3 regions of the Streptococcus fryi genome follow, and region 1 is predicted to be linked to each of the others. Evidence: predicted binding sites of a transcription regulator. Region 1 holds the regulator's gene; each other region holds the start of a gene.
The links. The regulator Rex, encoded in region 1, represses fermentation and respiration genes when NADH is low (regulators of the CRP and FNR family bind a similar motif). The targets are predictions, from matches to a motif close to TTGTGAANTANTTCACAA.
Positions count from the first base shown of each region.

Region 2: adhE (bifunctional acetaldehyde-CoA/alcohol dehydrogenase) is a predicted target of Rex. The motif match lies at 1,280-1,297, and genes of this name have one in related genera.
Region 3: ACVRZH_RS06875 (zinc-dependent alcohol dehydrogenase family protein) is a predicted target of Rex. The motif match lies at 1,644-1,661, and genes of this name have one in related genera.

Region 1 is NZ_JBRUGW010000029.1:9,849-13,104, forward strand. It holds gene radC (RadC family protein) at 1-631, shown strand, start outside; gene ACVRZH_RS07880 (gamma-glutamyl-gamma-aminobutyrate hydrolase family protein) at 628-1,323, opposite strand; gene ACVRZH_RS07885 (redox-sensing transcriptional repressor Rex) at 1,442-2,074, opposite strand; gene ACVRZH_RS07890 (DUF4649 family protein) at 2,198-2,419, opposite strand; gene ACVRZH_RS07895 (DUF1831 domain-containing protein) at 2,521-2,868, opposite strand; gene ACVRZH_RS07900 (cysteine desulfurase family protein) at 2,873-3,256, opposite strand, start outside.
Region 2 is NZ_JBRUGW010000001.1:84,548-87,803, reverse strand. It holds gene adhE (bifunctional acetaldehyde-CoA/alcohol dehydrogenase) at 1-1,202, opposite strand, end outside; gene ACVRZH_RS00485 (acyltransferase family protein) at 1,530-3,256, opposite strand, start outside.
Region 3 is NZ_JBRUGW010000022.1:25,510-28,765, reverse strand. It holds gene ACVRZH_RS06885 (Xaa-Pro dipeptidyl-peptidase) at 1-683, shown strand, start outside; gene ACVRZH_RS06880 (DUF3862 domain-containing protein) at 708-1,313, shown strand; gene ACVRZH_RS06875 (zinc-dependent alcohol dehydrogenase family protein) at 1,682-2,737, shown strand; gene ACVRZH_RS06870 (DUF6287 domain-containing protein) at 2,852-3,256, opposite strand, start outside.

The DNA of each region.
Region 1 (3,256 bases):
GCTCAGTCAAGGGGCAGAGCAATTAAGCAATCAAGAATTATTAGCTATTGTACTTAGAACTGGTAGTAAAAAAGAACATGTACTCAATCTTGCCAATGCAATTTTGAAAAAGTTAAACAGTATAGCCGACTTGGAGCATCTTTCGCTACAGGAATTACAACAATTGTCTGGTATTGGACCGGTTAAGTCCATTGAGATTAAAGCTATGATAGAACTAGCTAAGCGTATTCGTTCAGCTGAATATAGCCAGAAAGAACGGATTTTAAGTAGTGAGCGTCTGGCCAACAAGATGATGCTTGAAATCGGTCATGAAAAACAAGAGCATTTGGTCGCCTTGTATCTTGATACTCAAAATCGCATTATCGAACAAAAGACGATTTTTATAGGTACAGTGAGACGGTCTATTGCAGAACCAAGAGAAATTTTACATTATGCATGTCGGACGATGGCCACCTCATTAATTGTTGTTCATAATCATCCGTCAGGATTATGTCAGCCGAGTCAGAGTGATTTAGAGTTTACTGAAAAAATAAAACGATCATGTGACGACTTAGGAGTTGTCTTCCTAGATCACATCATCGTTGGTCGAAAAAGTTATTATAGTTTCAGAGAAGAAACGGATATGCTTTAGAGCTCGTTCACGATATAATCAAACAAAGCTTGATCAATATCACGTGTATGGCAAAGAAATTCTGGATGCCATTGAACGCCTAAGAAATGCTTATCTGGGTCTTCAAAAGTAATAGCTTCAATAGTATCGTCTTCAGGGCTACGAGCAATAACTTTCAAGCCGTCAGCTAATTTTTTTATAGATTGACGATGAAAAGAATTGATTTTAGTCTCTGTTCCATAAATTTTACTAAGAGATGAATCATCTGAGATACTAATGGTTTGTGTAAGCACATTAGGTTCTTCACTTTGCCAATGATCTTCAATGTGTTGATTAAGGTTGCCCCCTAAAACAACATTTGTTAGTTGCATACCACGGCAGACAGTGAATAGAGGTTTATTTTGCTTGAGGCTTTCTTTAATAATGGCTATTTCATAGAGATCACGTTCCAAAGAATAGTCATCTTTGAGCGCTTTTTTCTCTTCTCCGTAAAATTGAGGATCAACATTTTGGCCACCTGTCAAGATGACTTTGTCAACCATATTCACATATTCTTTGGCAGCTTCTTCGTCGCCGATAGGCAAAAGAAGTGGAATACCCCCAGCTTTTTTGATAGCTTCCACAAATCCTGCAGGAGCATAAGCCCAAGGAATATTATCTAGATCACGTTTTAGACGTTGGTTGGCAGTGATGCCAATAATAGGTTTAGACATAGTTACTCCTTAAAAGATAAAACAGGTTAACAAGGTCGTTTAAGGAGATGTTAACCTGTTTGCATTTAATCTGTTAGATGTTATGATGATGAACTCTATAAAAGCAGTTATCATCATACTATTTTTGGTTCATAAAGTAAAGTAGGGTCTGTAACTCACAGGTCAAATCAACATACTGAACGACAACATGTGGTGGTAATTGAAGGTTAACTGGTGAAAAGCAGAGAATACCCTCGATACCAGCATCCACAAGCAAATCAGCGACCTCTTGTGCTTTGACACTAGGTACTGTCAAAATAGCTGTTTTGATATCTGATTCAGCAAGTTTTTGTTTGAGCTGTGTGATAGCAAAGATAGGAATACCATCGGGCGTTGTGGTATTGATTAGTTTGTGATCTTCAGTATCGAATGCCATTGTGATTTGCATTTTGTTACGCTCATGGAAACGATAATGAAGCAAAGCACTACCGATATTACCTACACCAACTAAAAGCACATTGGTAAGAGCGTTATCGTTTAAAATTTCAGCAAAGAAATTCATCAGTTTCTTAACATCATAACCAAAGCCACGACGGCCTAATTCACCAAAATAGGAGAAGTCCCTTCGAACAGTAGCGGAATCAATACCAATAGCATCTGCAATCTGTTTTGAACTAGCTTTTTGAATGTTTTCGGCATTAAACCGTTTGAAGATACGATAATAAAGTGAGAGACGCTTGGCTGTTGCGTTAGGAATGGTTTTATCAATCATTGCTTTTTGTTACTCCTTGGCTTAAATTTATTTTTAAATTGTGAAAAATATCCTAACTCTATTTTAGATAAAGTTTGTGAAAAAAGCAACAATTTTCTTAATAAATTTAAGGTGAGGTGTTTATTAGTTAAACTGAGTTAAATCTTGTTTGATTAAGAAGTAATAGACACCACCAATGGTACCTTTATAGTCCAGTTCATGACCATTAAAGGTTAGTTTAACGACTTCATAATGGTCAGCAATAGGAATACTACATGCCATTTGAGATCTTTGGTAGCTGTCGTAGTCTGGATAAGAGAGTGTTTGTTCTTGCTTAGCGGCGTTTAGATAAGTAATCTCAATCATAAGTTCTCCTCCGAAGGCGATCATTTTAATATGATTGTCTTCTCATTAAATTATTATGTGACTAGTATAGATAAAAATAATGATTTTGACAATTGATTTGCTTAATCGGCATTTTTGATGAAAATGTCACGTTCGACAAGGCTGTTCATTAAGAAGTTAAATTTATCTTGAATGATTTTATGGTCATCGGACTTAAAAATATTAACTGATTTGAGTCCTGATTTGTCTGTAATGGTTAATTTAAAACCAGTTAAATCTTTATTGACGGCAATTTTGAGTAAGAATCCTTCACCGCTGTTAGGGACTTTTTCTAATAAGCGTGTTAACTCGTAGTTACCCAGCTTTGTCTGCATAAATGTAGTATCCTTTAGGGTATATCGTTTGATATTGGGACTTATAGTATAGCTGACTGGGCTTCCAGTTGGTCTAATTGTTTTTTCAAATGCCATGTAATCACCTCTTTAATAAGTTAGTTAAGGTATCAGCTAGTTGATTAACTTCTTCTATAGTATTAAGTTCAGATAGGCTGATACGGATTGATTCAGTGAGTCTGTTTGATTGTTCGCCGTAAAAGGCTTTTAAGACATGACTAGGTTCTACCAAGCCTGCAGTACAAGCTGAGCCAGTTGACACTGCAAAACCAGCTAAGTCTAATTGGGTCAAAAGGGTAGCGTTATTAGCTGAAGGAAACCCGATATTGATAATGTGGGGCAAAGTTTCCTCGGATTGATTGAGATAGTAAGGTAAGTCCCCGAGTGATTCCAAAAAGGCTTGCTTGAGTTCAGTAATAATTGCAAGATTTTTTTCTTGTTCTGAAATAGCAGTTTTTAAAGCTTC
Region 2 (3,256 bases), on a different contig from region 1:
AAGTCTTTAGCTAATTCAGTATCTTCTGTGTGGATGGCAGCAGAGTGTCCCAAGCCATCAAACTCAACCATTTGACGTGCTTTTTCTAAACCGTCTTCACGTGATTCTGATTTCAAAACTGCAATGATTGGAGATAATTTCTCACGTGTGAGAGGTTCACTGATACCAACTTCTGATACTTCAGCCGCAAGAATATTTGTTCCTTCTGGAACTGTAAAGCCTGCTTGCTCTGCAATCCAAGCCGCTGGGCGACCTACAATATCTGCATTTAACTTAGCATCTGCACAGTTCTTACTGTTTGCCTTAACACCGAAACAAAACTCTTCAAGCAAAGCTTTTTCTTTTTTGTTTAAGAAGTATGTATGATATGTCTTAAATTCTGTTACAAACTCATCATAGATTTCCTTATCGATGATAACAGCTTGCTCAGACGCACACACCATACCGTTGTCAAATGATTTAGACATAACAATATCATGAACTGCTTGACGGACGTTAGCTGATTTTTCAACATAAGCTGGTACGTTACCTGCACCTACACCTAGAGCTGGTTTACCACATGAATATGCGGCACGAACCATGGCATTACCACCTGTCGCCAAGATAGTCGCGATACCTTCGTGTTTCATAAGAGCTGAAGTTGCTTCCATTGACGGCTTAGTAATCCATTGGATACAGTCTTTTGGTGCCCCCGCTGCTACAGCTGCATCATAAACGATTTTCGCAGCATGGGCTGAACTTTCTTGAGCAGAAGGGTGGAAAGCAAAGACGATTGGGTTACGTGTTTTCAACGAAATCAACGCTTTGAAAATAGCTGTTGATGTTGGGTTCGTTGTCGGTGTGATACCACAGATAACACCAACAGGTTCAGCAATAAGCGTCAAACCAGTCACATCGTCTTCTTCAATAATACCTACTGTCTTTGTATGACGCATGTTATTCACAACATGCTCACAGGCAAAGAGGTTTTTAGTTGCCTTATCTTCAAAGACACCACGACCTGTTTCTTCGTAGGCATGCTTAGCCAATTCTCCATGCTGGTCCAAAGCAGCTACTGAAGCTTTTGCAACGATATAGTCAACTTGTTCTTGATTTAATTTACGGAACTCTTCAAGAGCTACCAATCCTTTTTGAACAAGACCATTAACATGAAGCTGAGCTTCTAGCACTTTATCTTCTACGCTTACTTTCTTTTCAGCCATATTTTCCTCCATTGCAACCTTTTTGTTAAAGGTTTCACAAATTTTTTACTCTTTTATTATAACCTACTTTTTTTCATTTGTAAATGATTTCACAATGTTTTTTTGAGAAAATTTTTCATTTCTCTGAAAAAGCCTATATATCAAGCGATAAGGTCGATTTTCATTTTTGATTTTTATGTCAATAATGTACATTTTACAGATTATTTCAAAGTTTAAAACGAATATTCACTTTTATTTGTAAGCGTTTTCTTTTTGTTTCTGATAAAATCAAACAAAGATATAGGGGACAGGAGCGTCTTTCAAAGACGCTCACAATCATAACACCCCCTATTTTTTGCTTGATTTTTCACCTTTTGCAGGCTGCTTAGAAGCCTTTTTGATGGCTTTTTGAATTGTCTCTGCATACAATCGCGCACCATCAGGTGTTGCTTCCGAGAAATGAACACCATCAGTCCCAGCCCAAATTTTTGGATTAGCTAAAGACGTTTTATACCAATCAGCAACCGTAATATAACTATATTTTTTTGCTAACTCAACTTCATAGTTTCGTAATTCTGGCACTCTCCCATCACCAGAATTATATGGCGTTACAATGACTAACCTAGCACCTTTCGGCAGGTCAGATATAAAATTCTCCAAATCTTTTTCGTAATTATAGACAGAATTAACACCAACTGCCAAAACTACTGTTTTTGATAAACTATCATTTTTTATGTCATTGTGAAAAATTTCGTAGGCTTTTATGAAATCACGGCTAACCTCAGCATCCAGTCGCGCTTCAGGTAACATTTCTTCAATAGCCGCAGAAGCTCTCAAGGTTACCGAATCACCAATAATCTGGACATCACTGACCGCTTTTGCATCGCCAGCCAAAAGAGTATGGGTCCTATCTAAACGATTGTCAGCTTGATTCAGCGAACTAACCAACAAATCCGTTTCAAACGCCCCCACTTTTGGGGCAGTCACTGTGATCCCTAAGGTAATCACCAACAACAAACCGAGACCACCTAAAGCCCACTTGTAATAATCCTTAAAATCAACCGTTACACCTAATAGATTCGGTGTCTTACCAGCAACAATTGGTTCAACGATATAGTAAGACAAGCCAGAAAAGACAATTGAAAAAATCAACGTCAAAACAACTGCCAAACTATTCGATGCTATCTGACCAAAAATAATATACAAAGGCCAATGGAATAGGTAAATACCATAACTCAAATCAGCAAGAACCGTTAATATAAATGGTTCTTCAATCTCTTGTGTCTGATCACTAAGTAGTCTAACAGCATATAGCAATACAGATGTGACAAGACTTGCTAGTAAAAAACCAAGTAAATACGTAAATAAATGTGTGAAATCAAGGAACTTTCCTAAAATCACCAAGAAAAGAGATGCCAGGGATATGCCTGCAAGTACTTTTTTAATATCAAATAGGACAACATGACGTCGAAAACGACCTGTCGTATCTTTTATACCTGATACTGTAGCCACAACACTTCCTAAAAAGAAAGCAAAGCTTCTGGTAAACGGAGAGAAATAAATCAAAGAAACATTGTCGACAAGAAAGGCTTGAACGAACATTGTCAAAAAACTCATCGTGAATAAAGCAGCCGAAACAACAAAAACAAAGCCTCTGAACTCATTAGATGTCGCTTTCTTCTTGGAAATAAGCCAGACCACCAAGCCCCAAACAATATAAAATTGCATTTCAACCGCTAAGCTCCATGTATGTAAAAACAAATGTGGCACAAATTGGCTCTCATAATTGCCACCTGTCATCATTTCATAGAAATTAGTTGTAAATCCAAGAGCTGATGTGATTTGTAGACCAATACCTGCAACAAAATCTCGCTTCACTAAAAAGGTGAATGGCATCACTATTAATATCATCAGAACCAAAGGCGGCAAAATACGATATAGTCGTTTTTGTCCAAAGCGAATCAAGTCTATACTTTCCTTTGTCGCATATTCGTCTAACCAATTAGCTGTGATTAAAAAACCTGATAAGGTAAATAAAATATCAACACCTATAAAACCACCTGTAAAGTGATTTT
Region 3 (3,256 bases), on a different contig from region 1:
CAAAAGTCATCTGGCAAAATAATAGCCAAGAACAGACTTGGGAAACACTCACTAGCTTTGGTGAAGCCAAAACAAGAACACTAGCACTTGGTGAAGGTGAACAAACCATCCAAAACCACTACGAAGAAGCTGATTTTGAGCGATATGGCAAAGCTTACCAGACCTTTAAAGCAGACCTCTTTAGTGGTAAGGCAAATGCCATTACTCTTGATTTGACTGTCACAGAAGACACACTTATCAACGGTGAAACAACCCTTTCCCTACGCTTGAAAACCGATAGTCCAAAAGCTATTCTGTCTGCCCAACTCTTAGATAGTGAGCAAAAGAAACACTTCAGTAACCTCCCACGTCCACTTGCTCCTAAGACTGTTGATTACGGTAGAAGCTTTTCTCGCGATAACTTAGACGAACTGCCTTTCGCACCTGCCCCTCATCGTGTCATCACAAAAGGTCTCCTCAATCTGCAAAACCGTTCTGGACTCATGACTATTGAAGCAATCCCTCTTGACGACTGGTTCACCGTCACTCTAAACCTTCAGCCTGTCGTTCATCAATTGAAAAAAGGAGAACACCTAAAATTAGTTCTTTACACCACTGATTTTGAACACACTATCCGAGACAACAGCGACTACACCATCACCGTTGATTTGAGTCAATCTCATCTTAAATTTCCCATAGCATAAGTAATTCGCTAGAAAGGTGCGTTTATGGTTTCTGCTAAATATCTTCGTGTTTTACCGCTTATTTTCCTCCTTGTTGCCTGTCAACACCCAAATGACCAAACCAGCAAGCCTTCAGAACAAGCCACTCTTCAAACAGTACAAACGGATCAAAACCAAGTTACCTTTGACATTTTTTATCGTATTCATTTAGCTAACCAAGAGAATGAGACAGATGAACTTGCCAAAGTCACACAAATGTTTGGTCCTGCAACAAGTATTAAGACGGGCAATATAGACAGTCATAAAGAAACTACCCAATATATCTGGCATAACCATAAAGGGACCTCGCTAACACTTGAAATCTCCGACAAAAAAGTCATCAAGAAATCATTTACCACTCTAGAAGGACGAGATGACTCCCACATTAAGCTCAACGACTACCAGTCCCTAAATATAGGGCAATCATTGAGTGATGTGATTACTCTATTCGGCACTCCCCATGTCGCAGAAACCAGTCTAGCTGATGGTGGCACAATCATGTACACCCAATGGTTTAGCAAAGACGAGAAAGAAAATATCGTTGCCACGACTCTTCGTTTTGAAAACGATAAACTGACTTTCAAAGACTACGCAGGGCTTTCTGAAAAATAGAAAACCAGTTAAGTATTAGATGATTCTAAGATAATTAAATATACAGCCGTCATCTTATAAAAATCATATTACAAACTGAAGAAAAACATGCCTTGTCAGTCTTAAACGACTTCAAAAGAGTAACTCAGACGATAAAAGAAGATGATTAAAAACCCTTAACTGGTAAAGTATTTCAGACAATTGACATTTCCTCAATCAACTTGATTGTGAGCAATTCACAAGCATGTCTGATTTTAGAGGGGATGTCTTTTTTAATGAGGTCACTTTCTCATATTTTATAAAAAAATTAGCAAAAAATCATTGAAAGCGATTACTTTTTCTGTTACAATATTGTTATTAAATTAACAATATCCAAAAGGAGAACTTTTATGAAAGCAGCAACATTTGCAGAATTAGGACGTATCGAACTTCAAGAACATCCAAAACCAACGATTGTTAAACCGACAGATGCCATTGTGCGTATCGTTAAAACAACAATCTGTGGAACAGACCTTCACATTTTGGGTGGTGACGTTCCTGAAACTCCAGTTGGGCATATCTTGGGACATGAAGGTATCGGTATCGTCGAAGAAGTAGGTTCTGCTGTTAATAACTTCAAAGTAGGTGATAAAGTTATCGTTTCTTGTATCACGTCTTGTAACGTCTGCCACTACTGTAAACGTGGCCTTCCAGCACACTGTGAGACAGGTGGATGGATTTTAGGTCACCTTATCAATGGTACACAAGCAGAATATGTCCATATCCCACATGCTGATGGTAGCTTGTATCATGCACCAAAAACAGTTGAAGATGATGCCCTTGTTATGTTGTCAGACATCTTCCCAACATCATTTGAAATCGGTGTTCAATCTTCTGATGTGAAACCTGGAGATACTGTATGTATCATCGGTGCTGGACCAATCGGTTTAGCTGCTCTCTTGACTGCACAATTCTATTCACCAGCTAAGCTCATCATGATTGACTTATCAGAATCTCGCCTTGAAGCTGCGAAACGCTTTGGTGCGACAGATACTATTTGCTCTTCAGATATCGAAGAAATCAAAGCTAAGATTGCTGAATTGACTGATGGTCGTGGTGTTGACGTTGCAATGGAATGTGTTGGTTATCCAGCAACATTTGACGTGGCACAAAAAATCATCTCTGTTGGTGGACACATTGCCAACCTTGGTGTACATGGTAAACCAGTATCATTTGACATTCAAGACTTATGGATTAAAAACATCACACTATCAACAGGTTTGGTTAATGCCAACACAACAGAAATGCTCTTAAACGTTGTGAAATCTGGTAAGATTGATCCAACTCAAATGGTAACACACCACTTCAAACTGTCTGAAATCGAGAAAGCTTACGATATCTTTAAGAATGCTGGACCAAACAATGCTCTTAAAGTCATCATCGAAAACGATATCAGCCCAGCTTAATCTGATTTAAACATAAACTTTAAAAAACCATGTTCGTTATAATGAACATGGTTTTATTGCTATTGAAGACTAGGAGTTAAAGTCAGCTGTCTGATAAAGACCTCCCTAGTCAAGCTAGTCTACACGATAATAAACTTCTTGTGCCAAGATATCTGACGGCATCACATATTGTGCGCTAAAGAATCTATCTCTGTTAATGTCGGTGCTATCTGTACCACCATCAGCAACTGACATAATCACAGCGCCTTTAGGCACAAAGACTGTCGGAACACTACCTGATGCCACTGGTTTATTGGTCGGGTTATAATAGGTAATAGCTGCACCTAAAACACCTGTCTCTGATATACTGGCTCTTTCAACATCCACAAAATAGGTATGTTCTATCCCATCATATGTGACAAAACCATCCGACTGAATCGTTACTCTTTTACCCTGAGCATTCTCCCATAGACCTGCTATGCTTGAAAAATCACCTTGCTGGATGGCTTCTATGTTCATTCCTTCTTGACGGTTGGTTTT